DNA from 4 places in the Arthrobacter sp. P1_C12_2 genome. Region 1 is predicted to be linked to each of the others. Evidence: riboswitches for the same ligand, from Rfam matches in the RefSeq annotation. Region 1 holds a riboswitch; each other region holds the start of a gene.
What was found. Region 1 has a riboswitch for thiamine pyrophosphate ahead of thiC (phosphomethylpyrimidine synthase ThiC). Riboswitches for the same ligand answer to the same signal wherever they lie in the genome.
Positions count from the first base shown of each region.

Region 2: another riboswitch for thiamine pyrophosphate. It lies ahead of thiO (glycine oxidase ThiO); the one in region 1 lies ahead of thiC (phosphomethylpyrimidine synthase ThiC).
Region 3: another riboswitch for thiamine pyrophosphate. It lies ahead of AC1DZQ_RS06135 (bifunctional hydroxymethylpyrimidine kinase/phosphomethylpyrimidine kinase); the one in region 1 lies ahead of thiC (phosphomethylpyrimidine synthase ThiC).
Region 4: another riboswitch for thiamine pyrophosphate. It lies ahead of AC1DZQ_RS02390 (ECF transporter S component); the one in region 1 lies ahead of thiC (phosphomethylpyrimidine synthase ThiC).

Region 1 is NZ_JBFUAF010000012.1:128,298-135,380, forward strand. It holds gene ffh (signal recognition particle protein) at 1-1,224, shown strand, start outside; gene AC1DZQ_RS14200 (alpha/beta hydrolase) at 1,296-2,030, shown strand; gene thiC (phosphomethylpyrimidine synthase ThiC) at 2,027-3,862, opposite strand; TPP riboswitch at 3,858-3,965, opposite strand; gene AC1DZQ_RS14210 (GNAT family N-acetyltransferase) at 4,042-4,542, shown strand; gene AC1DZQ_RS14215 (amidohydrolase family protein) at 4,546-5,646, shown strand; gene AC1DZQ_RS14220 (VOC family protein) at 5,728-6,603, shown strand; gene AC1DZQ_RS14225 (hypothetical protein) at 7,072-7,083, shown strand, end outside.
Region 2 is NZ_JBFUAF010000006.1:58,288-65,370, reverse strand. It holds gene AC1DZQ_RS08465 (4a-hydroxytetrahydrobiopterin dehydratase) at 1-543, opposite strand, end outside; gene AC1DZQ_RS08460 (thiazole synthase) at 602-1,426, opposite strand; gene thiS (sulfur carrier protein ThiS) at 1,432-1,668, opposite strand; gene thiO (glycine oxidase ThiO) at 1,665-2,978, opposite strand; TPP riboswitch at 2,972-3,092, opposite strand; gene thiE (thiamine phosphate synthase) at 3,119-3,814, shown strand; gene AC1DZQ_RS08440 (ferritin-like fold-containing protein) at 3,834-4,505, opposite strand; gene AC1DZQ_RS08435 (RNB domain-containing ribonuclease) at 4,547-6,064, shown strand; gene AC1DZQ_RS08430 (DEAD/DEAH box helicase) at 6,393-7,083, shown strand, end outside.
Region 3 is NZ_JBFUAF010000004.1:66,334-73,416, reverse strand. It holds gene obgE (GTPase ObgE) at 1-862, opposite strand, end outside; gene rpmA (50S ribosomal protein L27) at 980-1,243, opposite strand; gene rplU (50S ribosomal protein L21) at 1,305-1,613, opposite strand; gene AC1DZQ_RS06135 (bifunctional hydroxymethylpyrimidine kinase/phosphomethylpyrimidine kinase) at 2,017-3,621, opposite strand; TPP riboswitch at 3,724-3,820, opposite strand; gene AC1DZQ_RS06130 (Rne/Rng family ribonuclease) at 3,969-7,083, opposite strand, start outside.
Region 4 is NZ_JBFUAF010000001.1:505,207-512,289, reverse strand. It holds gene AC1DZQ_RS02420 (Na+/H+ antiporter subunit D) at 1-288, shown strand, start outside; gene AC1DZQ_RS02415 (Na+/H+ antiporter subunit E) at 285-830, shown strand; gene AC1DZQ_RS02410 (MrpF/PhaF family protein) at 827-1,105, shown strand; gene mnhG (monovalent cation/H(+) antiporter subunit G) at 1,137-1,493, shown strand; gene AC1DZQ_RS02400 (DUF4235 domain-containing protein) at 1,568-1,831, opposite strand; gene AC1DZQ_RS02395 (heme-degrading domain-containing protein) at 1,873-2,418, opposite strand; TPP riboswitch at 2,607-2,750, shown strand; gene AC1DZQ_RS02390 (ECF transporter S component) at 2,817-3,464, shown strand; gene AC1DZQ_RS02385 (ABC transporter ATP-binding protein) at 3,495-5,111, shown strand; gene AC1DZQ_RS02380 (energy-coupling factor transporter transmembrane component T family protein) at 5,108-5,911, shown strand; gene AC1DZQ_RS02375 (UDP-N-acetylglucosamine 1-carboxyvinyltransferase) at 6,061-7,083, shown strand, end outside.

The DNA of each region.
Region 1 (7,083 bases):
CTCGCCAAGTGGCTCAAGTCCCAGGGCCACAGCCCCATGCTGGTGGCCTGTGACCTCCAGCGGCCCAATGCCGTCACCCAGCTGCAGGTGGTCGGCCAGCGCGCCGGCGTACCCGTGTTCGCCCCGCACCCGGGCGCCACGTCCACCGAGTTGGACCACCCTGCCGGCGACCCTGTCGCCGTCGCCCGTGACGGCGTCGAGGAAGCCAAGCGCACCTTGCACGACGTCGTGATCGTGGACACCGCCGGCCGTCTCGGCGTCGACGCCGAGATGATGGAGCAGGCGCGCCAGATCCGCCGCGCGATCGTCCCGAACGAAGTCCTGTTCGTGATCGACTCCATGATCGGCCAGGACGCCGTCAACACGGCCCTGGCCTTCGACGAGGGCGTCAACTTCACCGGCATCGTGCTCTCCAAGCTCGACGGCGACGCCCGCGGCGGTGCCGCGCTCTCTGTCGCGTCGGTGACAGGCAAACCCGTCATGTTCGCCTCCACGGGCGAAGGCGTGGACGACTTCGAGCTCTTCCACCCGGACCGCATGGCCTCGCGCATCCTCGACATGGGTGACGTCCTCACCCTGATCGAGCAGGCCGAGAAGTCCTGGGACAAGGATGAAGCCGCCCGGATGGCGAAGAAGTTCGCCGACCAGGAGGACTTCACCCTCGATGACTTCCTCGCCCAGATGCAGCAGATCCGCAACATGGGCTCCATGAAGAAAATGCTCATGATGATGCCGGGTGCGCAGAACATCCGCCAGCAGCTGGAGCAGTTCGACGAGCGCGAGATCGACCGCGTCGAGGCCATTGTCCGCTCGATGACCCCGCATGAGCGCGTGGCTCCGAAGATCATCAACGGCTCCCGCCGGGCCCGCATTGCCCGCGGTTCCGGTGTACACGTATCCGAGGTCAACGGACTGCTGGAACGCTTTGCCCAGGCCCAGAAGATGATGAAGAAAATGGCCGCCGGCGGCGGGATGCCTGGCATGCCGGGGATGCCCGGCGGGGGCGGTGCTCGAAAGGGAGCCAAGCCGGCGCCCAAGAAGAAGGCCCGCTCCGGCAACCCGGCCAAGGCGGCGCAGGAACTGCGCGACGCCGAGGCGCGGCGTGCCGCCGGCCCCAAGGCCCTGCCCACCGGTGCGTCGTTCGGCCAGCAGGGCGGCGACTTCGATCCGTCCCAGCTGAACCTGCCCAAGGGCTTCGACAAGTTCCTCGGCGGCAGCAAGTAGCCGCAAGGGCTGACTGCCGCCGGCACTGTGTCGCCGGCGGCATCAGCACTTCGGTGCCATAGGGTAAGACAATGTTCAAGCAGCGCGTAGTCTTCGTCCACGGGGATGGCAGCTTCGGTGCCGCCGCGTGGCCAAAACAGCACGGGATGGCGCTGGACTACGACGCCCTGTTCCTGCGGCGGCACGGGTTCGACGCCGTCGCGGAACCGCTCGAATCGGACTTCGCCGCCGACGCCGCAATCGTGCTCGCGTCGCTGGCGGACGACGGCCGCGGCGAGGCCGGCGGCCACGTGGTGGCCCATTCGCAGGGCGCGATCGCCGCGATGATGGCCGCCGTCGAGCGGCCCGACCTCGTCCAGTCGCTGACCCTGGTGGAACCGGCCTGCCTGTCCCTGACCGCGGAGCTCCCGGCCACCGCCGCGCACCGGGCCCTCATGCAGCCGCTCTTCGATGTCCGGTACAACCTCAGCGACGACGACTTCCAGCGGGAGTTCATCCGCCGCGCGTTCGCGGCCGAAGCCCCTGGGGCCACGACGCCGGAGGCCCTCCGGGCAGCGCGCCGGCTCCGCCTGCAGGCGCCGCCGTGGGAAGCCCCGCTGCAGATCGTGCCGGGCGTGCCGACACTGGTCCTGACCGGCGGCTGGGAACCGCTGTATGAGGAAATCGCCGGCTACCTGCGCGAGACCGGCGCCCTGCACCGCACGGCCCCGGGAGGGCACCGGCCCCAGGATTCAGCCGAAGGGGCCCGGGCCATCCGCTCGTACATCGCCGAGGTCAGCCGCCGCCAGCACGCCCGGGCGTCCTAGGAGGCTGCGGGTCCTCCCACCGAGGGCTCCGGCAAGTAGACCTTGCCCCCCGAGGCGAGGAACTCGTTGCTCTTCGCCTGCATTCCGGCCGCCCTCTGCGCCAGGGCCGCCTGCGCTTCCGCCGAACCGTATTCGTCCCTGATGTCCTGGCTGATCCGCATGGAGCAGAACTTGGGACCGCACATCGAGCAGAAGTGGGCCGTCTTGGCCGGCTCCGCGGGTAGCGTCTCATCGTGGAAGGCCTCGGCCGTCACCGGGTCCAGGGACAGCGCGAACTGGTCCCGCCAGCGGAACTCAAACCGCGCCTTGGACAGGGCATCGTCGCGTTCGTGGGCGCCGGGGTGGCCCTTGGCGAGGTCGGCGGCATGGGCCGCGATCTTGTAGGTGATCACGCCCGTCTTCACGTCGTCCTTGTTCGGCAGCCCGAGGTGTTCCTTGGGCGTGACGTAGCAGAGCATGGCGGTGCCGTAGCGGGCAATCTCCGTGGCGCCGATTGCCGAGGTGATGTGGTCGTAGCCCGGTGCGATGTCGGTGACCAGCGGCCCGAGCGTATAGAACGGGGCTCCCTTGCAGAGTTCCTGCTGGCGCTCCACGTTTTCCCGGACGAGGTGGAAGGGCACGTGCCCGGGACCCTCCACCATGACCTGCACATCGAACTCCCAGGCCCGCCGCGTGAGCTCGGCCAGGGTGTCCAGCTCGGCGAACTGCGCCGCGTCGTTGGCATCCGCCGTCGCTCCCGGCCGCAGCCCGTCACCCAGGGAGAACGCGACGTCGTACTTCGCGAAAATCTCGCACAGCTCGTCGAAGTGCGTGTAGAGGAAGTTCTCCTGGTGGTGCGCCAGGCACCAGCCGGCCATGATGGAACCGCCGCGGGACACGATGCCGGTGACCCGGTTGGCCGTCAGGGGCACATAGCGCAGCAGCACGCCGGCGTGGATGGTCATGTAGTCCACGCCCTGCTCGCACTGTTCGATCACGGTGTCCCGGAAGATCTCCCAGGTCAGGGCGTTGGCCTCGCCGTTGACCTTTTCCAACGCCTGGTAGATCGGGACCGTGCCGATGGGGACGGGGGAGTTGCGGATGATCCACTCGCGCGTGGTGTGGATGTCGTCCCCGGTGGAGAGGTCCATGACGGTGTCCGCGCCCCATTGCGTGGCCCACTGGAGTTTGTCGACCTCCTCGGCGATGGAACTGGTCACGGCGGAGTTGCCGATATTGGCGTTGATTTTCACCAGGAACGCCTTGCCGATGATCATCGGCTCGGATTCAGGGTGGTTGACGTTGTTGGGAATGATCGCCCGGCCCGCGGCCACCTCGCGGCGCACCAGCTCCACATCGCAGTTCTCGCGCAGCGCGACGAACCGCATTTCCTGGGTGATGACCCCGTCCCGGGCGTAGCGCATCTGCGTGACGGTCCTGCCCTCAACCGCGCGGCGCGGCACCGGGCGACCGCCCCGCCACTCGGCCGACGCCGCACCCCGGCGCACCGCCGACTTGCCGTCGTCGAGCAGTTCACGTTGCCGGCCGGCGTAGGTTTCGGTGTCCGCCCGGGCCTCAATCCAGGGCGCGCGGAACGGTTCCAGCCCGCGGACCGGATCGCTGCCCGGGCCGGCCGTGCGGTAGACGCGGAAGGGAGGGTTCGGGACGCCGCCCGGTGAGGGTTCCAAGGCAATCTCGGTCACCGGGACGCGGATGCCGTGGTCCGGGTCCGTGGTGAAGGCCAGCGAGTGGGACTTCAGCGACTGCGTGGTGGCTGCTGGCTGATTGTCGGCTGACTCAATGTGGGCAGACTGAATTTGGACAGGGCTGTGCTGTGTCACTTGGGTGTTCACGGAAAAGCTCACTTCCTTCGCCGGCATTACCCGGACAGGTTCAACGGTCGCAGGCTGCGTCAGCCCGATCTCAGCCCCTGCAGGGGCACCCGTGTGGTCGTAGACGAAGCTACCACGCACCTCCGGCCGGCTGTCGAGTGTGACGCGGCGCGGTCGGGCCGCGGTGTTAGCGTGGCATTGTGACTCTGCCCAGGGCCGTGCCCCGCATCCGGATGGCGACGCCGGAAGACCTCCCGGCGCTGCCGGTTCTCGAGGCCTCAGCAGACCGCATCCTCGAAGCCGAGCTGGGGAACCAGGCGCTCCCGGCCCCGGGGGTGACGACGCCGGTTGAGCCGCTCTTCATACTTGTCTCCGGAACCCCGCCCGTAGGGTTTGCCCGCGTTGACGAGGTCGGCGGCCAGGCCCATCTGGAACAACTCTCCGTGCAGGCGGACTCCGCTGGGCGGGGGATAGGACGGTCCTTGGTAGAGGCGGCCCTCGATGCGGCCCGGGGTCGTGGCTATTTATCGATGACGCTGTGCACGTTCGCGGACGTTCCGTTCAATGCGCCGTTTTATGCGAGCTGCGGTTTCGAGGAATTCGCCCAGCATGGGCAGGCGTTGGGCGCCCTACGGATCCACGAAGCGCAGCTGGGGCTGGATGATCTGGGCCGGCGGATCGTCATGCGGATTAGGCTTTAGGTCATGACCGGCATCATCGAGTTCAGCGGCCCCATCCTCACCGCGGCGGACCAGGTCCGCCACGGGCTGTGGTCGGTGGAGGGCCGGCTGACCTTCCACCGTCCGGCGGCCGCGCCGGGGCTCGTGCTTGACGGCTGGGTCATTCCCGGCCTCGTGGACGCACACTGCCACGTCGGCCTCGGCCCGGGCGGGGACGTTACCGAGGACACCGCGGAATCCCAAGCTCTGGCGGACCGCGACGCCGGGACGCTGCTGGTCCGCGACGCCGGCGCCGTCCACGACACCCGCTGGCTCCAGCAGCGCGCTGACCTTCCCCGGATCATCCGCTCCGGCCGGCACCTCGCCAGGACCCGGCGCTACCTGCCGGGCCTGGCCGTCGAGGTCGAACCCGAGGATCTCGTCGAGGCGGTGCGCAAGCAGGCCCGCGCAGGCGACGGCTGGGTCAAGCTCGTGGGGGACTGGATTGACCGCGACGCCGGCGATCTCGCCGCCAGCTTTCCCGCCCGGACGGTCAAGGACGCCGTCCAGGCCGCCCACGAAGAAGGGGCCCGCGTCACCGCGCACTGCTTCGCCGAAGACACCCTCGATGACATGCTCGACGCCGGGATCGACTGCATCGAGCACGCCACCGGGCTGCTGCCGCGGCACCTGCCGCGCTTGGTCGGGCAGGGCGTCCCGATTGTGCCCACCCTGATCAACATCGCCACGTTCCCGGACATCGCGGCCCGGGCGGAGACCAAGTTCCCCCGCTACGCCGCCCACATGCGCTCGCTGTGGGCGCGGCGGGCGGAGCGGGTGCTCGAAGCCCACGAGGCCGGGGTGGCGATCTATGCCGGAACCGACGCCGGAAGCGTGATCAGCCATGGCCGGATCGTGGACGAGATCCAGGCCCTGCACGCCGCCGGCCTTCCCGGCGCCGCCGCCCTCGACGCCGCGAGCTGGTCCGCGCGGACGTGGCTCGGCGCGGAGTCCATCTGTGATGGGGCAAGTGCGGATGTCCTTGTCACCGCCGAGGACCCGCGGAGCAAACCTGCCACGCTCCGCCGGATCCAGCACATTGTGCTGCGCGGGCTGCCGGTGAACCGGGCGCAGACCGGTCATTAGGAATAAATTGAAGCTTCAAGTAATTTACTTCTATGCAGAGTCACCGAAATCCGGTGGCCAAAGAATCCACGGAGCGTTTCGATGACCGCAGAAGCCAGCACCCAGGACCTCCTTCCTGCCGACCTCGCCATGGGCACGGTGATGCTCAAGGTCGGCGACATGAAGCTCATGACCGATTACTACCAGCGCGCCCTCGGGCTGGAGACTGTGGCCGAACAGGACGGCGGGCTCTACCTTGGGCGCCGGCAGAAGCCGCTGGTACACCTGGCGCCCGCCCCTGGTTTGAACCTTCCTTCCCGCGGCGAGGCCGGGCTCTTCCATACCGCCCTCCTCTTCGAGGACCAGCACTCCCTGGCGGCCACCATTGCCAGCGCGGCCCAGTACGAGCCCCAGTCCTTCTCCGGCAGTGCGGACCACCTCGTCAGTGAGGCCTTCTACTTCAACGACCCCGAAGGCAACGGCATTGAGCTGTACTGGGACCGGCCGCGGGAAGCCTGGTCCTGGGAGGGCAAGAACGTCGTCATGGACAGCCTCGCCCTGCCGCCGCAGCGCTACCTGCAGCAACACCTGACCGAGGAGTCCGTGACCGGCCAGCGCCAGGCCGCCGCCGGCGTCGGGCACGTCCACCTGCAGGTCGGCGACGTCCAGTCGGCGCATGAGTTCTATGTCGGCACGCTCGGCTTCGAGAAGACCGCGGGATGGCACGGCCAGGCGCTGTTCGTCTCGGCCGGCGGCTACCACCACCACATGGCCATGAACGTGTGGAACAGCCGCGGCGCGGGCCCCCGGCGCGACACGCTGGGCCTGGGCGAGGTCCTCATCGAAGTGCCGTCCGGTGACGACGTCGCGGCCCTGGCCGACCGGCTCAAGGTCGCCGGCGTCGAATCGCACCACACCGGCGCCGAACTGCGCTTCGAGGACCCGTGGCGCAACCGGATCCGCGTCGCCGTTCGCTGAAGCCACAGTGCGCTAGGCACGCTGTTCCGCTGAGCATGTCCAGCGTTCAAAGCTCCCCGCTGGACATGCCCATCGTTCGCCGGCAGCGCTTCGGAACATGTCCACCGCGGGCAGCCGGGAATGGACGTGGCGGCCATATATCCATTGCTCAGCGTCGGGCGAGTGCATGCTCAGGGGCGGGGTCGGGTGGGCAGGGTTCCCCGGGCTTGCGGAGGGCATGTCCGTTGTTCGTTGACTGGACCGCTGGGCATGTCCACCGGTCGCAGCCGGGAATGGACATGGCGGCCATATGTCCATTGCTCGGCGTCGGGCGAGTGCATGTCCAGGGGCGAGGCCGGGTCAGGCAGGGTTTCCCCCGGGCTTGCGGAGGACATGTCCAGCGGCCGGGGCGAAGCTGCGCCAGGCACGCTAGGCTGAGGCGACGCCGAAAAGCGGTCCGCGGACCGCCGAACCCTAAGGACCAGCTGCATGGGATTCACC
Region 2 (7,083 bases), on a different contig from region 1:
CTCCAGCACGGGGCCGGATTCGGCCTTGCTCCGGTGGATGTCCAGGTGGATGCGGTTGGCGTTCGGGGTGGAAGTTTCCTGGAACCAGAGCGAGGGGCCGCGGCCGTAGGGGTCCGTGAGATCCCCGAACCTGCCCTCACGGTAACCGAGGGCCACCCGCCAGACCTCCGAAATCCCGGCGGGATAGTCCGAATCGATGGCTATTTCCACGGTCCGGTACAGCCCCGGTTGCGCGGTGGCAGCGACTGCGGCGGCAGCCTCGCCGGCCGCCGTCGCCGCTTTGACGTCCCGCGACGTCACCTCGGCGCCGGCGTCATGGGAACTGTAGCGAAGAAAGACCCGGTTGTAGCGCCAGTCCAGGTCCGGGTGGTGGTTCTGCTCTTCGGCGAGGCGCCCGACGGCGGCGATCAGCTCCAGTGCCGCGGCCGCCGTCGGCGCCTTGTACACGGTCACCAGCCCGCCGAGGCGGTACCGCCAGTCCGGCAGGCCCGCCAGCGCTTCGTCGAGCTGGGGGCGGGTGAGGACGTCATCCGTGGCTGCCATGACAGTCTCCTTGACTGGTTGACCGACAAGACCGGCGGCCTACCCGGAGCGGCCGGACTCAGAGGAATTCGGCCCGGCCTTCCATCGCCGAGGACGCCAAGGCGTGCTCGCGGCGCGGAATCCTGCCAGCCTTTTTTGCCAGCCTACCGGCGATGACGGCGTGTTTGAAGGCCTCCCCCATGAGCACGGGATTCTGTGCCCGGGTCACGGCCGTAGCCAGCAGCACGGCGTCGCAGCCGAGTTCCATCGCCAGGGCCGCGTCCGAGGCCGTGCCGATCCCGGCATCCAGGACCACGGGCACGGACGCGCGCGAGACGATCAGCTCGATGTTGTGCGGGTTCAGGATGCCCAGTCCGGTGCCGATCGGGGCGCCCAGCGGCATCACCGCCGTCGCGCCGAGGTTTTCGAGCCGGAGGGCCAGCACGGGGTCGTCGTTGGTGTAGGCGAAGACCTTAAAGCCACGGCCCACGAGCTGTTCGGTGGCGTCCACGAGTTCGACGGCGTCGGGCAGCAAAGTGTGCTCGTCGGCAATGACTTCGAGCTTGACCCAGTCCGTTTCCAGGGCCTCCCGGGCCAGCTCGGCGGTGAGGACGGCGTCCTTGGCGGTGAAGCAGCCTGCCGTGTTGGGCAGCACCCGGATCTGGCGGTCCTCGAGCAGCTGGAACAGCGATCCCGTCTCCGCCGGCGAATAGCGCCGCATCGCCACTGTGGTCAGCTCCGTCCCGGAGGCCACAAGTGCCGCGCCGAGCCCGTCCAGGCTCGGCGCACCGCCGGTTCCCATGATGAGGCGGGAGCCGAGCCTCACGCCGTCGACCACGAACGGATCGGCCACCGCACCGGTCACCGGTACGGCCGGTGTTCCTGCGAACGTCGTCTCATTCATGCTGGTCATCCTCCCTGGACTGCCGTAACAAGTTCGACGTCGTCGCCGTCGGCGAGCGCCGTGGCGTGCCACTGGCTGCGCGGCACCACTTCGGCGTTGCGGGCCACAGCCACACCGAGCTTCCGCCCGTCGGCGGCCCGGCCGTCGGCGCCGATGCTCCGCCCCGTGAGCTGGCTGACCAGTGTGCTGACGGAGGCGCCGTCCGCGACGCTCTGCTCCGTTCCGTTCAGTCTGATGTTCATGCTGCTTCCTTCTTGGGGCTGTCCCCGGACAAATCCGGGATGCGGGAAAAACGGTCGGGGCGGAACCCGGACCAGCGCGGGTCCGGAGTCCCGTCCATGAGTTGCCGGCACACTGCGGCCGCCGCGGGGGTCAGCAGGACGCCGTGCCGGAAGAAACCTGTGGCGATGATCAGTCCCGGGACGTCCCCGCCGTCCGGTCGTGCCACCCGCCCCAGCAGGGGGGCGTTGTCCGGTGTGCCGGGCCGGGCCCGGGCCGTGGCTTCCACCAGCTCCAGCTCGGCGACCGCGGGCACCAGCTGCTGGGCGTCCCGCAGCAGCTGGTAGATGCCGCCGGCGGACACCGCGTGCGGATCCGATGGTCCGTCCTCGCGCTGGGTGGCTCCGATCACCACGGTCCCGTCCTGGCGGGGGACGATGTACACGGGGACACCGCGCACCATGCCCCGAACGGTGGCCGTGAGCAGCGGTTGCAGATGCGGGGGAACGCGAAGCCGGAGGATGTCGCCATAGACGGGCCGCAGCGGCAGCGCCAGCCCGGCGGGCAGCTCCCCGAGCCCGGGGGCATCGAGCCCGTTGGCGACGACGGTTTCCGCAGCCCGCACAGAACCGCCGCCGGCCAGCCGAACGCCCCCCACCTGTCCGTCCTGCCACAGCAGGCCTGCCGCGCGGCGCCGGACGAAGCTGCCGCCGCTCTCCGCGCCGAGGACGCCGGCGAGCCGGGCGATCAGCAGGCGGGGGTCCACCTGGTGGTCGGCCGGGATGTCGAAGGCGCACGAGATGCCGGGGCTCAGCAGGGGTTCCCGGCCGCGTGCCTCGCGCACTGTCAGTGGTTCCACGCTGAGGCCACAGGCCAGCTGGACGTCCCTCAGGTCCGCGAGCGCGCGCCGGTCCGCCGCGTCGGCCCCGACCGCGAGGGTCGCCGTCGTCAAATAGCCGGTACCCAGCGGGGATTCCGTGCCGCCGGCACCGGCGTCGATTGCGGCAGCGAATCCTGGCCACAGCCGGGAGGCCTCAAGCATCAGTTCCAGGAGCTGCTCCTCCTGGTAGTGCAGCTCACTCACGGGGGCCAGCATGCCGGCCGCGGCCCAGCTGGCTCCGCTGCCGGGAGCATCATCAATCAAGACCACGGAGCGGCCTGCCCGGCTGGCCTCGAATGCGATGCCATGGCCGATCACGCCGCCGCCGATCACGGCCACGTCGGCACTGATATCCCCCGCGGTGATTGTCTCTGCAGAATCAGGCCCGGTGTCACAAACCTGGGCGGCGGCGTCATTTGCGGCTTCGGCTGAACGGCCGGCTCGTGTGCCCATGAAAAATTCCTTCCCTACGCCGGTACTAGCCGGATCAGGTCAAGCGGTCGGCTCTGACGCCCTCTCAGCCGTGCAGCGGCGACATGGCTGCTGCGGGCTCCCGCGGTATGCGCCCAGTTTAGAGGAACTAGGCTGGTCCCATGAGCCAGGACCCCCTCCACACCACCGCCCGCCTCTACCTCTGCACCGACGCCCGCAGGGACCGCGGCGACTTCGAGGACTTCGTGGACGCCGCCTTCGCCGGCGGCGTGGACATCATCCAGTTGCGCGACAAGTCGCTCGAGGCGTCCGAGGAACTGGAACTGTTGGAGGTCCTGCACGCCGCAGCGCTGCGTCACGGACGGCTGTGGGCCGTCAATGACCGGGCGGACATCGCCTCCTTGTCCGGGGCTCCTGTGTTTCATGTCGGCCAGAAGGACATCTCGCTCGACGCCGCCCGCGGCTTCCTGGGCAAAGATGCCGTTATCGGCCTGTCCACCCACAGCCCGAAACAGGTGGACGCCGCCATTGCTGCCTCGCCCGGCCGCAAAGGACTCGACTATTTCTGTGTAGGCCCCGTGTGGGCGACGCCCACCAAGCCGGGACGCGCCGCCGTCGGCCTCGACTTGGTGCGCTACGCCGCCCAGGCGATCGGCCGGGCGGACACGGAGGGAACCGGTAAGGTCGACGGCGTCATGCCGTGGTTCGCGATCGGCGGGATCGACCTCAGCAACGTGGAGCAGGTAGTCGACGCCGGCGCCCGGCGGATCGTGGTGGTCCGGGCGATCACCGACGCCGCTGATCCGGCCCACGCCGCAGGTGCACTGCTGGCGGCGCTGGACGCCGCAGAATCCTAGGCAGGTTCCCGGCCTGAACCTATCCGGCGAGACCCAGCTCTGCCATCCGGCGCGCGTGGTTCGCTGCGAGCTCGGCCGCCAGGCCGTTTATCATCTCCCGGGCGCCGGCGTCGTCCAGCCCGGACAGGCCGCCGAGGAACGCGTGCTCAGCGCTGACCCGCTGGGCGTGGTTCAGGACCTCGCCCAGCAGGCGCCTGGCCCACAGCGCGAGGCGCGACGCCAGCCGGGGGTCATCGGCCAGGGCCGCCTTGAGGCGCTCCTGCAGCACGGCCGTGGACTCGCCGGTGGAGCGGACCTGCCCGATCAGCTCCCGGGTTCCGGCGTCCACGTACCGGCCAACGACGCCGTAAAAGTCCGCGGCGACTGTGTCAATCACGTAGGCCTTCATGAGCGCCTCGTACCAGTCCGCCGGGCGCGTGCGCTCGTGGAAGTGGTCCACCGAGGGCTGGAACGGCAGCATGGCGGCCTCCGTGTCCAGGCCCATGTGCTCGAGCCGGGCCCGGACGAGTTCGTAATGCTGGAACTCGACCACCGCCATTCTGCCCAGCACCTCACGGTCATGCAGCGTGGGCGAATACCGGGCACTCGAGGACAGCCGCTCGAAGGCGGAAAGCTCGCCGTACGCCAAGACTCCCAGCAGCTCCGAAAGAAAACTGTTGTAGAGGGCCGGATCGTCCGCAGTTGCGCTCATCATCCAAGACTAATAGCGGAAATCGGGCTACCCTGATTTTCGTGTCCCATCATCGTCTGACCCCCAGTGTCCACGAGCAGCAGAACCAGCTTGCCGGGGCTCTCAAGGCGTTGCGCACCACGCTGGAACTGCCCGGCCCGTTCCCGGAGGACGTGCTGCGCGACGCGGAGGCGGCGGTCGCCGAGCACAAGCTCCCGGACCTTGACCTGACGCATGTCGAGTTCGTGACCATCGATCCGGCATCGTCCACCGACCTCGACCAGGCCCTGTTTATCGAACGGGGCGACGGGGGCTACAAGGTCTTCTACGCGATCGCCGATGTCCCCTCATTTGTCGCCCCGGGCGGGGCGCTCGACGCCGAGACCCGCCGCCGCGGCCAGACCTTCTACACCCCGGACGGCAGGATTCCGCTGCATCCGGAGATCATCAGCGAGGCCGCCGGCAGCCTGCTCGCCGGGCAGCTGTGCGCGGCGTTCGTCTGGGAGTTCGAGCTCGACGCCGCGGCCGAGGTCACCTCAGTCCTCGTGCGCCGGGCACAGGTCCGCAGCCGCGCGAAGCTCAACTACAAGGGCGTCCAGGCCGAGCTCGACGCCAGCACCGCGGCGCCCGTGCTGCAGCTGTTGAAAGAAGTAGGCATCAAGCGGGTAGAACTGGAACGCCTGCGCGGCGGCGCGAGCCTGAATATGCCGGAACAGGAGATCCAGCAACTGCCCGACGGCGGCTACCGGATCGTGGCGGCCCCGGCGCTGCCGGTGGAGGACTGGAACGCCCAGATTTCACTCATGACCGGGATGGCCGCCGCCGCGCTCATGCTCCAGGGCAAGGTCGGCATCCTGCGCACCATGCCCGCCCCGGACGAGGCGTCGCTGCGGCACTTCCACCGCCAGACCCACGCCCTCGGCAAGCCCTGGGACGGGGAAATGCGCTACGGCGAGTACCTGCGGACCCTGGACCCGACAGACCCCCGGCAGCTGGCCATTGTGCATTCGGCCGGGATGCTCTTCCGCGGTGCCGGGTACACGTACTTCGACGGCACGGTGCCCGGAGCCGCTGTCCAGTCCGCCATCGGCGCCGCGTACGCCCATTCCACGGCGCCGCTGCGGCGGCTGGTGGACCGCTTCGTGCTGGTGATCTGCGAGGCCCTGAGCAACGGCACCGAAGTTCCGGCGTGGGCCCGGGCGGCACTGCCGTCCCTCCCGGCCATCATGGGCACCTCGGACCAGCTGGCCGCGAAACTGGAGCGGCTGTCGCTGGACACCGTGGAGGCGGCACTGCTCGTCAACCACGTCGGCCAGGAATTCGACGCCGTCGTCATCTCCGGTCCCAAGCCGGCCAGGAACACCAGCGCCAACGGCACCAGCAACGGAAACGGGAACGGGAACGGGAACGGTGGCAAGGCCAACGGCAACGGGAACGGCCCGTCCGGGATCGTCCAGATCGCCGAGCCCGCCGTGACCGCACGATGCCCAGGCGAACTGGAACCGGGCACCCAGGTCCGGGTCCGGGTGGTGTCCTCGGACATCGCCACACGCGAAATCCAGTTGGAGCTCGTAGGCTGACGGTCACGACGACGGACCGCTATCGGTCCGCGGCCGGCACGCTCCCGGGGCGCGATCACGGGTCGAGTCGGGGAACCGGGCCTTGTACAGCTAGACTGGAGAGGTAGATATGGATGCCCGGTCGTTGATTTCCATGATTTTCGAATTCAACAAGCCCGCCCCTACGCGATCTTGAGATACACCCGCTGGTCCCAGTGCCAGCATTTAGATAGCCCGCGATCGGCTTCCACTGGAAATGCTTGCGCGCCTGAGCGTGCTCCGGAACGGCCACCATGGCCGGCCCCGTTGAGCAAGCAGCGCAGCCCAAAATGAATAAGGAAACTCCCCTGTGAGTGAATTGCACACGCACCAGCTTCTGACCGATGAGTCCGGCACGGAGACCATCGAGCCTGAAGAGACCATCATCTCGGACGAAAAGCCGCACGAGATTGCCGAAAAAACCTTTGCCGACTTCAATGTCCGCGCGGACATCGTGGAGTCCCTGGCCGACGCCGGCATCACCCACCCCTTCCCGATCCAGGCCATGACGCTGCCGGTCGCACTGGCGGGCCATGACATCATCGGCCAGGCCAAGACCGGCACGGGCAAAACCCTCGGCTTCGGCATCCCGGCGCTGCAGCGCGTCGTCGGCCGTGACGACGCCGGTTTCGACAAGCTGGCCGTTCCCGGCGCCCCGCAGGCCCTGGTGATCGTGCCCACCCGCGAACTCGCTGTCCAGGTGGCCAAGGACCTCGAGAACGCCGCCAAGAAGCGCAACGCCCGCGTCGCCACCATTTACGGCGGCCGCGCCTACGAGCCGCAGGTCGAGGCGCTGCAGAACGGCGTCGAAGTCGTCGTCGGCACCCCGGGCCGCCTGATCGACCTCTACAAGCAGAAGCACCTGAGCCTGAAGAACGTCAAGATGGTCATCCTCGACGAGGCCGACGAGATGCTGGACCTCGGGTTCCTGCCGGACGTGGAAACCCTGATCGCCGGCACGCCCGCGGTCCGCCAGACCCTCCTGTTCTCCGCGACCATGC
Region 3 (7,083 bases), on a different contig from region 1:
GGTGGTTCAACGGAACAACTTCGCCGTCGGCCCCGCTGTAGCTCATGTCCACGGCGTACTTCTCCAGCTCGGCCTCGATGATGGCGAGGTCGGAGAGCGGATCGCGGTCCGATTCGAGCGTGCCGCAGTCCAGCACGTGCACCAGGGCGGCACACCGCTCGACGTGGCGTAGGAAGTGGTGGCCGAGGCCCTTGCCCTCACTGGCGCCCTCGATCAGGCCGGGGACGTCGGCAATGGTGAAGCGGACCTCACCGGCCTGGACGACGCCCAGGTTCGGGATGAGGGTGGTGAAGGGATAGTCCGCGATCTTGGGCCGGGCGGCGGACATGGCGGCGATCAGGCTGGACTTGCCGGCCGAGGGGAAGCCGACCAGGGCGATGTCAGCGATGGACTTCAGTTCCAGGACAACGTCGCTGGATTCGCCCTCGATGCCGAGCAGCGCGAAACCGGGCGCGCGGCGCTTCTGGGAGGACAGGGACGCGTTGCCGAGGCCACCAATGCCGCCGGCGGCGGCGATGTACTCGTCGCCTTCGGCCACGAGGTCGGCGATGACGTCGCCGGACTTGGACTTCACCACGGTACCCACGGGTACCGGAAGGATCAGGGTTTCGCCGTTCTTGCCGCCGCGCCAGTCGCCCATGCCGGGGCCGCCGTTGGTGGCGTGCCGGTGGGGTGCGTGGTGGTAGTCGAGCAAGGTGGTGGTCTGGGGGTCCACGCGCAGGATGACGTCGCCGCCGTTGCCGCCGTTGCCGCCGTCGGGACCGCCGAGGGGCTTGAACTTCTCGCGGTGAACGGAGACACAGCCGTGGCCGCCGGTACCGCCGGATACGTGCAGTACTACCCGGTCTACAAAGCTCGCCACGTGGATCTCCTCAGTGCTGTTCCCCGGACCCCCAAAGGGGCCCAAGATGATTGTAATGCGGTTAAAACACCGGTGGAGCGGACCTAATGGCCCGCCCCACCGATTTAGAACTTATTGCTACTCTGCAGCTGCAGCAGCCACGATGTTCACAACGCGGCGACCACGGCGGGTGCCGAACTCGACAGCACCGGGGGTCAGGGCGAACAGGGTGTCGTCCCCGCCGCGGCCTACGCCGGCGCCCGGGTGGAAGTGGGTGCCGCGCTGGCGGACGATGATCTCGCCTGCGGAAACTACCTGGCCACCGAAGCGCTTGACGCCGAGGTACTGGGCGTTGGAGTCACGACCGTTGCGAGTGGAACTCGCGCCTTTTTTATGTGCCATTTGGAATGCCTGCCTTCAAAAATTCTGGGGAATCTGCTGGAACCTGAACAGTAACGAAGAGTTACTTGATACCGGTGATCTTGACCTTGGTCAGTTCCTGACGGTGGCCCTGACGCTTTTTGTAACCGGTCTTGTTCTTGAACTTCTGGATGACGATCTTCGGACCACGGAGGTCTTCGAGGATCTCAGCCGTAACCGTTACCTTGGCCAGGTCCGCAGCAGCAGACGTGACTTTGTCACCGTCCACCAGGAGCAGTGCGGGCAACTCAAAGGTGCTGCCGGCTCCACCGGGGACGCGGTTCAGGGTAACGAAGTCTCCAACGGAAACCTTCTCTTGGCGGCCGCCTGCGCGGACAATCGCGTACACCACTGGGGAACTCACTTCTCTCGACGTTTATTACTAGATTTGCGTGCGGAACCAGGGGCCAAAATGTTTGGACCGGCTCACGCTGTGCCTCAACGCCGGTGGATTCCCCGGGGGAACCCATGAGCTATCCCCGGAACAAATCCATTTGGAATTCCAAACAGACTGTCCTCAGGGTCATAACCCAAGTGTTGGCGTAAGCACCGAAGATCTAGAATACGCTAATTTTGCCTTCGGCCGCAAATGAGGCTGGTTCCGGCGGGTAGTCCGTGATAGGCGCCACAACGTCTTGAAGCAAAGATCCTGTCAATGTTCTTGACCGTGATCTCGACCGTCTTGATGCTGTGTTGCCGCAACGACTTCCGGAACCGTGCCCAACCATCGTACTCGCTGTGTGGGCCAGGTCGTGTCAGGCGTACAGCCGCGGCGCGTCGAAGAAGTCCACTTCGTAGCGCGATGACTGCCGGAAAGCCAGTGCCATGGCCTCCCGCTCGCTCTCCGATGCCCGTCTGGCTGCCGTGTCCGTGTACGCGATGGCCTGCCGGGTCGCGGCGGCGAAGTCCTCATCGGCGTAGGTCCGCAGCCAGTCGGCGTAAGGGTGCGCCCCGGGGGCGCCGCCGGCCAGGAACTCCCGGTGCAGGGTGGAGCCGACCTCGGCGTAGAGCCAGAAGCACGGCAGCGCTGCTGCCACGAGGACCCCGTACCTGCCGGACACAGAGGCAGCCAGCAGGTGGTCCACGTACGACTTCGTCACCGGGCCCAGGGTGGGCGCGGTCGGGCGGGTGCTGAGCCAGGAACGGTGCAGCTCGGATTCGACTTCCAGGCAGGTCTGCGCCGAACGGGCCCAGAACAGCTGCTCGGCCTCGGTGGGGGCGATCGCGGCGGCGCGGGCCAGGACCCGGGAGTAGCCGTTGAGGTAGATGGCGTCCTGGGCGAGGTAGTACGCGAACTCGTGCTCGGGCAAGGTTCCGTCGGCCAGTCCGCGGACGAAGTCCAGGGCGTAGATGGCCTCAAGATCGCCCGTGGCTCCTGCGCGGAGGGCTGCGGCGAACTCGCCCTCCGCCGGACCGTGCCCGCCGGGGTGGTGCTGACCGCGCTGGCCGCGCTGGCCGTCTTTGAGGGCCTGCCCATCCTTGATTCGCTGCAGGTGGTGGAAGTGGTGGACCGGGCCGTTGCCGGTGCCGACGTCCAGGACCGAGGCTTCGCGGAGCGCGCCGAGCAGCCACGGCTTCACTTCCCGCAACGCCGCTTCCCAATCCCCCACCCGGACCTGCACGGTGGCCATGGCCGAGGACAGGGAGCATCCGGTGCCGTGGCTGTTGCGCGTGGCGATCCGCTCCCCCGGCACCACCACCGTTTCCTGGCCGAGCAGGCCGCCGGTGTTGACCAGCGCATCCGGGCAGCCGGGGTCGGCGGCATTGCCTGCGTCGGCGTCGGCGGCATCGGCGTCGTGGACGGGTCCGTCCCCGTGCTGCCCGCCCTGGAGGTGTCCGCCCTTAACCAGCACGGTGGTGCCGGTCAGTGCGGCTAGCCGCTTGCCCTGCGCCAGGGCCTCAGCCCAGTCGGCCGCGACGGGCTCCTTGAGCAGGATGGCGAGTTCGGCGAGATTGGGCGTGATGAGGTGCGCCAGCGGCAGGAGGGCCTGCAGGGCGGTCTCGGCCGATTCCTGCAGAAGCCGGTCGCCGCTGGTGGCGACCATCACCGGGTCCAGGACGACGACGGCGGGGCGCACCTTTTCCAGCCAGCTGCGGACGGCGTCGATCACAGAGGCGTCGCCGAGCATGCCGATCTTGACGGCGTCGATGCCGATGTCGTCGCTGATGGCGTCCAGCTGCGCCGTGAGGAACGCGGCCGGGGGGACGTGGACGGCGCGCACGCCCTGGGTATTTTGCGCTGTCAGGGCGGTGATGGCGGCCATGCCGTAGCCGCCGTTCGCCGCGATGCTTTTCAGGTCGGCCTGGATCCCGGCTCCGCCGGAGGGGTCAGAGCCGGCGATGGCCAGCACGCGGGGTATGCGCGGCGGCGCGGACGGGCGGGGCTGCGCCGGCAGAAACTCGTTGGGCAGAAAATTGGTCGGCTGAAACTCGCTGGGCAGAAACTCGGACGGATTCGGTCTCGCGGACAAGGCAGACATCCCTTCGCCGGTGCTAACCGGACAGGTTCAACGGGTCTGGATCTCAGCCGGCTGATGCGCGGCACCCCGTGTCAGTGTTCCAGCCTAGCCGTTGCCACCCGGTTGCCCCCTTAACCCACGAGCGGGCCCGGGCCGGAGCGGACGTATGTTACGCCCGCTCGGGCCCGGACCCGCAGCCCGACCGGTCGAAATGGTGACCGGTCGGGAACGTGGTTAGTTGCGGAACACTACAGCTCCGACGCCGGTACGCCGACGCCGAGGATGATCGGCTCGTTGCCTGCCGGGATGGAAGCAGGCCTGGCCGCGGCGGGTGCCTTGGCCTCGTGGATCGATCCGGCCGCGGCCGGCCGGGTCGCCTCGCGATGCTCCACGGAGGTTTCGTTGGCTGCGCCCTGGGCGCGGCTGGCGCTCCGGTTGCGTCGCCCGCGGCGGCCACGAGTGGTGTCAGCTGTCCGTGACGCCGGAGCCTCGGCAGCGCGCACTGCTGCGGGTGCCTCGGTGGCCGCGGCAGGCGCTTCGGTGTCCATCCCGGCCGGCTTGCCGGCCTCGGCCTCGCCCAGGTTGGCGAAGGCCTCGGTCAGCAGGTCCAGGGTCAGAGCCGGTGTCGGCTGGTCCTCGGCGTGCTCGACGAAGGGCAGGGCCACCTGCTCGCCGCCGAACGTCAGCACGGTTGCGGGACGACCGGCTGCCTCGTCCGCGGCTGCGAGCTGCGTGACGGCGTCGACGGCGGCCTGGCGGGCCCCGGCGTCGCTGGCAGCGGCTGCCTCCCCGTCGTGCAGGTGCGCGGCGTGCGCCGCGGCAGCGATATTCGCCAGCGCGGCACGGGTGGCTTCGGCCTTGGCGTGGCGCTCAGCCTCGGTGGGCTCAGCGTGCACGGGCGCGGGTGCGGCCGGCACGGTCTCCGCGCCTTGGCCTCCCCTGCCGCGGCGACGGCTCTTGCGCTCCGTGCGGGCAGCAGGCTGGGCCTCGGTGCGCGGCACATAGTGTTCCGCGGCGACCGTGTTGGCGCGGCGGTGTTCCACCGGCTCGTCGTGGGTGACGATGCCGCGGCCAGCGCACGTTTCGCACTGCTCGCCGAAGACTTCCAGAAGTCCGGTGCCCATCCGCTTGCGGGTCATCTGCACGAGGCCCAGCGAGGTCACCTCGGCCACCTGGTGCTTGGTCCGGTCCCGGCCCAGGCACTCCACCATGCGGCGCAGCACGAGGTCGCGGTTGGATTCGAGCACCATGTCGATGAAGTCGATCACGATGATGCCGCCAATATCGCGCAGGCGCAGCTGCCGGACGACTTCCTCGGCCGCTTCCAGGTTGTTCTTGGTGACGGTTTCCTCGAGGTTGCCGCCGGAGCCGGTGAACTTGCCGGTGTTGACGTCCACCACGGTCATGGCTTCGGTGCGGTCGATCACGAGCGAACCGCCCGAGGGCAGGAAGACCTTCCGGTCCAGGGCCTTGTGGATCTGCTCGTCGATGCGCCAGGCCGCGAAGATGTCCGAGTCCTTGGTCCACTTCTCGAGCCGGCCCACGAGGTCCGGTGCCACGTAGGTGACGTAGGCCTCGATGGTGTCCCAAGCTTCCTCGCCGGAGACGATCAGCTTGGAGAAGTCCTCGTTGAAGACGTCCCGGACCACCTTGATGGTCAGGTCAGGTTCGCCGTAAAGCAGCTCGGGGGCGAGGATCTTGGTCGATGTCGACTGGCCCTCGATGCCCTCCCACTGCGCGCGGAGGCGGTTGATGTCGTGCGTCAGCTCCTCCTCGGAGGCACCCTCGGCCGCGGTGCGGACAATGACGCCCGCGTCCTCGGGCAGGCGGTCCTTGAGGATCCGCTTGAGGCGGTTGCGTTCGACGTCGGGCAGCTTGCGGGAGATGCCGGTCATGGAACCGCCGGGCACATACACGAGGTACCGGCCGGGCAGCGAGATCTGGCTGGTGAGGCGGGCACCCTTGTGGCCGACCGGGTCCTTGGTGACCTGGACCAGCACGGAGTCGCCGGACTTCAGCGCGTTCTCGATCCGGCGCTGCTTGCCCTCGAGGTTGACCGACTCCCAGTTCACTTCACCGGCGTAGAGCACAGCGTTGCGGCCGCGGCCGATGTCCACGAAAGCGGCTTCCATGGAGGGCAGCACGTTCTGGACCTTGCCCAGGTAGACGTTGCCGATCAGGGAATCCTGCTGGGTCTTGGACACAAAGTGCTCGGCCAGGACGCCGTCTTCGAGGACACCGATCTGGATTCTGTCGTCGCGCTGACGGACGATCATCTGGCGGTCCACGGACTCGCGGCGGGCCAGGAACTCGGCCTCGGTGATGACGGTGCGGCGGCGGCCGGTGTCGCGGGACTCGCGGCGGCGCTGCTTCTTGGCTTCCAGGCGGGTGGAGCCCTTGACGGACGTGACGCGGTTGTTGACCGGCGCCTCGGCCATTGCACGCGGTGCACGGACGCGGGTCACCGTGTTGGGCGGATCGTCGCCTTCCCCGCCGGTCAGCTCCAGGTCCTGGTCACCGCGGCGGCGGCGGCGGCGGCGGCGCGAGGTCACACCGTCTTCGAGGTTCCCTTCGGAGCCTTCGTCGCCCTCTTCTTCGGTGCCTTCGGACTCGGTGTCGGACTCGGCAGACGTGCGGGTGCGTCCGCGCCGGCCGCGGCTGCGGCGCCGACGGCGGTTGCCGGCGTCATCGTCCTCGTCGCCTTCTTCGTCCTCGGGCTCCGCTGCAGCGGCAACGGCAACGGCAACGGGGGCCGTACGCACCACGGTGCTCAGGTCCGGGGCCTGGAAGATCACGGAAGTGAGGGCACCCGGTTCCATGAACAGCGAGGCGGCCGGGCTTTCCTCGGGCCGGGCTTCCGGCTCTTCGGGCTGGGCCTCGGCGGGCTGGGCTGCCGTAGCTTCCGCAACGGGTGCTTCCGTAGCGGCGGCTTCTTCGGCCGGGACTGCTGCTGCGGGTACGTCTTCGGCCTTCGGTGCGGCCTTGGCGCGGCTGGCGCGGCGCCGGACCGGCTTCTCTGTGACCTTTTCTGCAACCGCTTCTGCTGCGGCGGCTTCTTCGGAATCAGCTGCTGCTGAGGGTGCCTCTGCCGCGGCAGGCGCGGTGGCTTCGGCTTCTGCGGCGAAGGCAGGCAACGGTTCCGGGGCGGCCACAGTCTTCCGGGTCCGGGTGCGCCGTGCGGGCGCCTTGACCGCAGTTTCGGGGGCGGCAGTTTCGGCTGCGGCGGCTTCGACGTTGGCTGCCTTACGGCGGGCGGGGACGGGCTCATCTGAGCCGGCCGCATCGGCCAGGGCCGCGGCTTCAGCCACAGCCTCCGCCGCCTCCGCGGCGTTGACCTTGGCGACGGGCGCCTTCCGGCGGGTC
Region 4 (7,083 bases), on a different contig from region 1:
TCCGCCACGGGGGACCGGGCCGGCAAGACGAATGTGACCCTGCTGCCCCGCACCATGGTGGGCTCCACCCTGGGCCTGGTGGTCTTTGGCGTGGCCCTGACGGTCTTTGCCGGGCCGCTGTTCAGGGTGGCCGACCAGTCCGCCCAGGAGATGCTGGACAGGACCCCCTACATCCAGGCTGTGCTTGGCCAGGACGCGCCCGTGCCGCCGGTGCCTGCGTCGGTCCAGCCCGTACAGCGCCAGCAGCAAGGCCAGGAGCAGGGCCAGCCGCAGGGCGGCGGGAAATGAACCGGAAGAGGATCTCCCTGCGTCAGGAACTGCCGCTGCTGGTGTGGCTCGTCTTTGTCTGGGGCGCACTGTGGCAGAACTTCAGCCCGGGCAATCTCCTGTTTGGTGCCCTCATCGCCGTGCTCGTGGCGCGCATCTTCTATCTGCCCCCGGTGGAACTCGGCGGCCGCTTCAACGTGCTCCGCGCCGTGCCCTTCGCCCTCATTTTCCTCGGAAAAGTCGTCGCGGCAAGCTTCCAGGTCCTGTACCTGGCCGTGGTCCGCGGCCCGGACGTGGTCAGCGCAATCGTCGCCGTGCCGCTCCGGAGCCATTCGGACCTCCTGGTCACGGCCACCGGGCATGTGATCTCGCTGATTCCCGGGTCCCTCGTGGTGGAGGTGGACAGGTCAACGTCCACGCTCTACATCCACGGCATCAACGTCCGCAATGCTGAGGACGCGGCCAGGCTGCGCAAGGAGGTCCGGGACACCGAGGCCGGGCTGATCAGGATCATGGGGACCAAAGACGAACTTTCCGCCCTGACACAGGAGATCGCCGCATGATGCAGACCGTCCTGACGGTGACCGCCGTCGTACTGTCCCTGGCCGCCGCGGGGGCGATCATCCGGATCGGGCGGGGCCCCTCGCTGCTGGACCGGGTTCTCGCCGCCGACGTGCTGCTGGCCATTTTCGGGGCGGCCCTGTGCATCGATATGGCCGTCAACCGGCACCTCAACAACCTGATGCTGCTCGTTGCGATTTCCCTGATCGGCTTCGTCGGGTCGGTGACCGTGGCCCGGTTCGTGGCCGACAGGCGGGAGGGTGTCCGTGAATCCTGACACTGTGATCGACGCCGTCTCCGCCGTGTTCATGGTGACCGGCGCCCTGATGTCCCTCGCCGCGGCCATCGGGCTCCTGCGGTTCCCGGACCTCATGAGCAGGATGCACGCGGCCACCAAACCGCAGGTCCTGGGCCTGTTCCTGCTGCTGGCGGCCCTCGGCCTGCAGATGCGCACCTGGTCGGTATGGCCAGTCGTGCTGGTGGCCTGGCTCTTCCAGCTGCTCACCGTCCCCGTGTCCGCCCACATGGTGGGCCGGGCCGGCTACCGGACCAAGCACCTGCACCCGGAACTGCTGAGCTCCGACGAGCTCGAGGCCGTAGTCCAACAGGCAGCAGGCCAGCAGGCGGCCACGCACGGAACGGACGACGACGACGCCGGCCGCTGAGCCCCTTCAGCGACAGGAGCGGCGGCCGGCGCTTCGACAGGCGCGGCGGCGGCGCCGCGGCTAGTCGAGACCGGTCAGACGAGGTCCTCGGTCTTGGCGAAGCGGGTGATCGCGCGCTGGGTGCCGCGGTTGGCGAGCACCTGGATGATGGCGCTGACTGATGCGGAGATCAGGGCGAACGTCAGGGCCGAGCGCAGCGTGGTGGGCACGTCTTCCTCGTTGCCCTTGGGCGGCTTGTTGCCCGTGGACTTTTCCCACAAGGTGTCCACCAGCTTGGTGCCGGCAAAGCCGGCCAGGAGGCTGACGCCGGTGCCGAGCAGCTTGATGAGGATGTTCATTCTTCGGTCTCCTTGGGACGGGAACAGGGTCTCTGCCTAGCCTAGCGTTCCGGGGTGAGGACCATCCGCAGGGCCTCGACCACGAGGTCGTGGTCCGCCTTCTGGGGCAGGCCCGAGACCGTGACGACGGCGACGGCGCCCGTGCCGCGCAGGTAGATGGGGAACGCCCCGCCGTGGGCGGCGAACTCCGTCTGATCCCACCAGGCGTTGTCTTCGATCCTTCCGCCGGCAGCGCGGGCGCGGAGGCCCACCAGCAGGGACGGGACCTCGTAGCGCATGGCGGTGCTCTTCTTGGCGTTGATCCAGCGCTCGTTGTCCGGTGTGGCGCCGTCCAGCGCGGCGTGGAAGAGTACCTGCTCGCCTTTGGTGATGTCGACGGCGATGGGCAGCGAGCGTTGCCGGCCCAGCTCGACAAGGAGGAGTCCGAGGTCCAGGGCGTCGTCTTTGCTGAACGACGCGAACTGGAGCGTCTCCATCTCGGCCAGCACGCGGCCGATGAGCGCAGCCAGGGAGCCCTGCGGCTGAGGATCGCTCGAGTCGGGATCGTATTCCCCGGTGGGATCTTGTGTGGCCGGTATGTGCGTCAAAATATTCCAGCTTTCCGGTGGGTGACGAGGCCGCCCGCTGGCGGGTCCGGGTGTCCGACACGATGACTCTACCAAGAGGGGCGTTCCCGCCCGCCGGGACCGCCGCTGTCCCGTCCCCGATTGTGACGGGATGTCACTGAAAACCCGGCCGTCCGGGTGTAAACTGAGCCAGCCCACAAGGGCGAAAAAAATTACGACAGGGGAGCGCCGCCGTCGGGCATCGCCGGAACAATCCGGGGCAACCTTTGGTGGGCGCTGAGAGTGCGGACAGCCGCAGACCCTCGAACCTGATCCGGTTAGTACCGGCGCAAGGGAGTCGAGTTCTCAGGGTGCGCGGAGGGCGGCGGAAGCCGAGACCGGCCGGAGCACCCTCCCCTCCTGTTCCTCAGGAGGACGACATGACAGATATTTCAGCACAGCATGGTTCCGCCAGCCGTTCATCCGCCCGCCGCGACTACAGCTGGCGCGTGGTGGACATTGTGGTGGCGGCGTTGATCGCCGTTGCCGGCGGCGTCATTTTCTGGGCCTGGTCCCAGGGCGCGAACCTGATTTCGACCCCGGTGAACGCGGTCTACCCGCCGCTGAGCGGACTCTACGCCGGCGGCTGGATGATCCCGGCGGTGCTGGGCATGCTCATCATCCGCAAGCCGGGCGCGGCGCTCTTCTGCGAGACCGTTGCGGCCACGGGCGAGCTCATCATGGGGTCGCAGTACGGCACCACGGTGCTGATCTCCGGCATCCTGCAGGGCCTCGGCGCCGAACTGGTCTTCGCGGCCTTCCTCTACAAGAAGTTCAACCTGCCCGTCTCCGTGCTGGCCGGAGCCGGCGCGGGCCTGTTCTGCGGCCTGAACGATTCCTTCCTGCCGTGGGGCTGGAACATCGCCTACGAGGCCGGCGACAAGCTCGCCTACATCGTCTTCACGACGATCTCCGGCGCAGTGATTGCCGGCGGACTGGCCTGGCTCGCCACGCGTGGCCTGGCCAAGACCGGAGTGCTGGGCTCCTTTGCCTCGCGCAAGGCCGCCACGGAGCCCGTCTTCTCCTGAGCCCCGTTCCTTGAACCCTGCAGAGAACCCATGAGATCTTCATCAGGCGTCCGGCCGGCCGCCGTCACGGCCCGTGGCTGGGGCTGGCGGCATGCCGGACGGACCCGGCCCGCGGTCAGCGGCCTCGACCTGGACATCCGGCCGGGGGAGCGCGTGCTCCTGCTCGGCCCCTCCGGCGCCGGCAAGTCGACGCTGCTCCACGCCCTGGCCGGAGTGCTGGGCGACGGCGCGGCCGGCGCATCTGGGCAGGCCGGCGACGCCGAAGACGCTGACGAGACCGGAAGCCTGCTGATCGACGGCGCCGCGCCACGGGCGCAGCGTGGCCGCGCCGGGCTGGTGCAGCAGGACCCGGAAACGCAGGTGGTGCTCTCCCGCCTCGGCGACGACGTCGCCTTCGGGGCTGAGAACCTCGCCGTCCCGGCGGCGGAGATCTGGCCGCGCGTGCGCGAGGCCCTCGACGACGTCGGGCTGGGCCGGCTGCCGCTGGACCACCCGACGTCGGCCCTCTCCGGCGGACAAAAGCAGCGGCTGGCGCTCGCCGGGATCCTCGCGATGCGGCCAGGACTGCTGCTGCTCGACGAGCCGACCGCCAACCTCGACCCCGCGGGCGTCCTGGAGGTCCGCGACGCCGTGAGCCGCTGCCTGGACAAGACGGGCGCCACGCTGGTGGTCGTGGAGCACCGGGTGGGGGTCTGGAAAGACCTGGTGGACAGGATCGTGGTGCTGCAGCCCGGGTCTGCCACGGGCTCCGCGGTGTTGAACCCCGCCGTACTCATTGACGGGCCACCGGACCGGGTCCTGGCCGAGGCGCGGGACATGCTCATCGGCGCGGGCGTCTGGGTGCCGGGCTACGTCCCGGCGACGCGGATGCGGCCGCCGGCGCGGGACGCGGGGCAGCTCCTGCTCACGGCCGAAGCGCTCGCGGTGTCCCGCGAGCGGCCACGGCGTGCCGGGCTGCGCGACGGCTTCCGCACCATCGCGCCGCGACCGGTCCAGTCCGGGGTCTCGGTCCAGGTCCGCGCCGGCGAGGCCCTGACCATCACCGGACAGAACGGCACGGGGAAGTCCACCCTGGCGCTGACGCTGGTCGGTCTCCTGCGGCCCGTCGCGGGAACGGTCTCGGCCGCGGCGGAGCTCAGCGATGACGCCGGAACCGATCCCTACCGGTGGAAGGCCCAGCAGCTGATCGCCAGGATAGGAACCGTCTTCCAGGAACCCGAGCACCAGTTCGTCACCGGCAAGGTCCTCGACGAGCTCATGTTCGGCCCGCGCCACCTCGGCTACGGCGAAGACCGCGTGGACGAGCTACTGGAGCGGCTGCGGCTGACGGAGCTCGTGGACGCCAACCCCTACACGCTCTCCGGCGGCGAGAAGCGGCGCCTTTCGGTAGCCACCGTGCTGGCGGCGCACCCGCAGGTGCTGGTCCTGGACGAACCCACCTTCGGCCAGGACGCCAATACCTGGGCCGAACTCGCCTCGTTCCTGTCCGAGCTCCTCGACGCCGGCACCGCCGTCGTGTCCGTGACCCACGACGCCGAATTCAGCGCCGTCCTAGGCGGTACCGAACTCCGGCTCCGGCCACGGGATACTGCCACCGCGGATGCTCCGGGCCCGGATCTTGAGTTGCCGGAGGGGGCCTCGCCATGAGGGACGCACTGAGCCTGCGCGGCAACCATGCGCTGCTGACCCGCGCCAACCCGCTCGCCAAATTCACGGCGGTCACCCTGATCACCCTGGTCCTGGCGCTGTCCATTGACTGGGTCTCGGCGTCGGTGGCGCTGGCCTTCGAACTGCTGCTCCTGCCGCTGACCGGCCTGACCGTGGCCTTGCTGTGGCAGCGCGGCTGGCCGCTGATCCTCGCGGCGGCGCTGGGCGGCTGGAGCACCGCCATACTCTCACCCGACGCCGGATCCGTCCTGCTCGACGCCGGGATCTGGTCCATCAGCGCCGGATCCCTGCAGTTGGGGATCGGCTTCATGCTCCGCGGGCTCGCGATCGCGCTGCCCGCGGTGCTGCTGATGAGCTGCACCGACCCCACCGACCTGGCCGACGCCCTGGCCCAGAACGCAAAACTGCCGCACCGGTTCGTCCTGGGCACACTGGCCGCCATGCGGCTCGTCGGGATCATGGCCGAGCAATGGCAGACCATCGGCATGGCCCGGCGGGCACGCGGCGTCGGCTCGAGCGGCAACCCCTACCAGCGGTTCCGCGCCGCACTGGGCCAGAGTTTCGGTTTGCTGGTGCAGGCGATCCGGAGCGCCTCGCGGCTCGCGGTGACCATGGAAGCCCGCGGGTTCGGCGGCGCCGCGCGGACCTGGGCCCGGCCGTCCACGTTCAGCGGACTCGACGCCTGGGTGCTGCTCGGCGGACTCAGCATCGCGGCTGCCGCCGTCGCCGCGGCCCTCGGCGCGGGCACCTGGAACCTCGTCTTCCTCACGCGCCAGTAACCGGCGGTCGCGCCGCAGACGGGCGCCCTCCGCCGGTTCGACGGGGATCGCGCCGCCGGTTATCGCATGATGCGGGTATTTGTGTGAGATTGGCGCCATTCCGGCCGCAATTGCGGCAATTGATAAATCATGCGTGATATTTTCGGGGCATGACTCAACCGACTGCTGAACACGTAGGCATCCTGCTCCGCGAGGCGCGCGGGGCGAAGGGCTGGACCCAGGGACAACTCGCCGCCGAGCTCGGCACCAGCCAGAGCGCCATCGCCCGGATGGAACAGGGCAAGCAGAACCTGAGCCTGAAGATGATCCAGCGCCTCGAGAAGATCGTCGGGCACAGCATCGTCAAGGTGGGCCGACCCCAGATGACCCACCTCCGCGTCGAGGGCGGCCGCACGCTGGCCGGTGTGGTGGACGTCAACAGCAGCAAGAATGCCGGCGTCGCGCTGTTGTGCGCCAGCCTCATCAACCGCGGCACCACCACCCTGCGCCGGCTGGCCCGGATCGAGGAAGTCAACAGGATCGTGGAGGTGCTGATCAGCATCGGCGTCGAGTGCACTTGGCTCAACGCGAACGACCTCCAGATCCGCCGCCCCGCAGTCCTGGACCTGGCATCGATGGACGTCGAGGCCGCCCGCCGGACCCGCAGCGTCATCATGCTGCTGGGCCCGCTGCTGGACGAGGCCGACACCTACCGGCTGCCCTACGCCGGCGGCTGCGACCTCGGCACCCGCACCGTGCAGCCGCACATGCAGGCACTGCGCCAGTTCGGCCTCAGCGTGGAGGCGAAGTCCGGATTCTATGCGGTGCAGGCGCCGCCGTCGGACGGTCACGACCGCTCCTTCGTGCTGAGCGAACGCGGCGACACTGTCACCGAGAACGCCATTATGGCCGCAGCCCACCGCCGTGGCACCACCATCATCCGCAACGCCAGCCCCAACTACATGGTGCAGGATCTCTGCTTCTACCTGCAGATGCTCGGCGTGGACATCGCGGGGGTTGGCACCACCACGCTGAAGATCACCGGCCGCCCCTCGATCGATGCCGACATCGAATACTTCCCGTCCGAGGACCCGATCGAGGCGATGAGCCTCATCACCGCCGGCATCGTGACCAACTCGGAAGTCACCATCCGCCGCGTCCCGATCGAGTTCATGGAAATCGAACTCGCCACG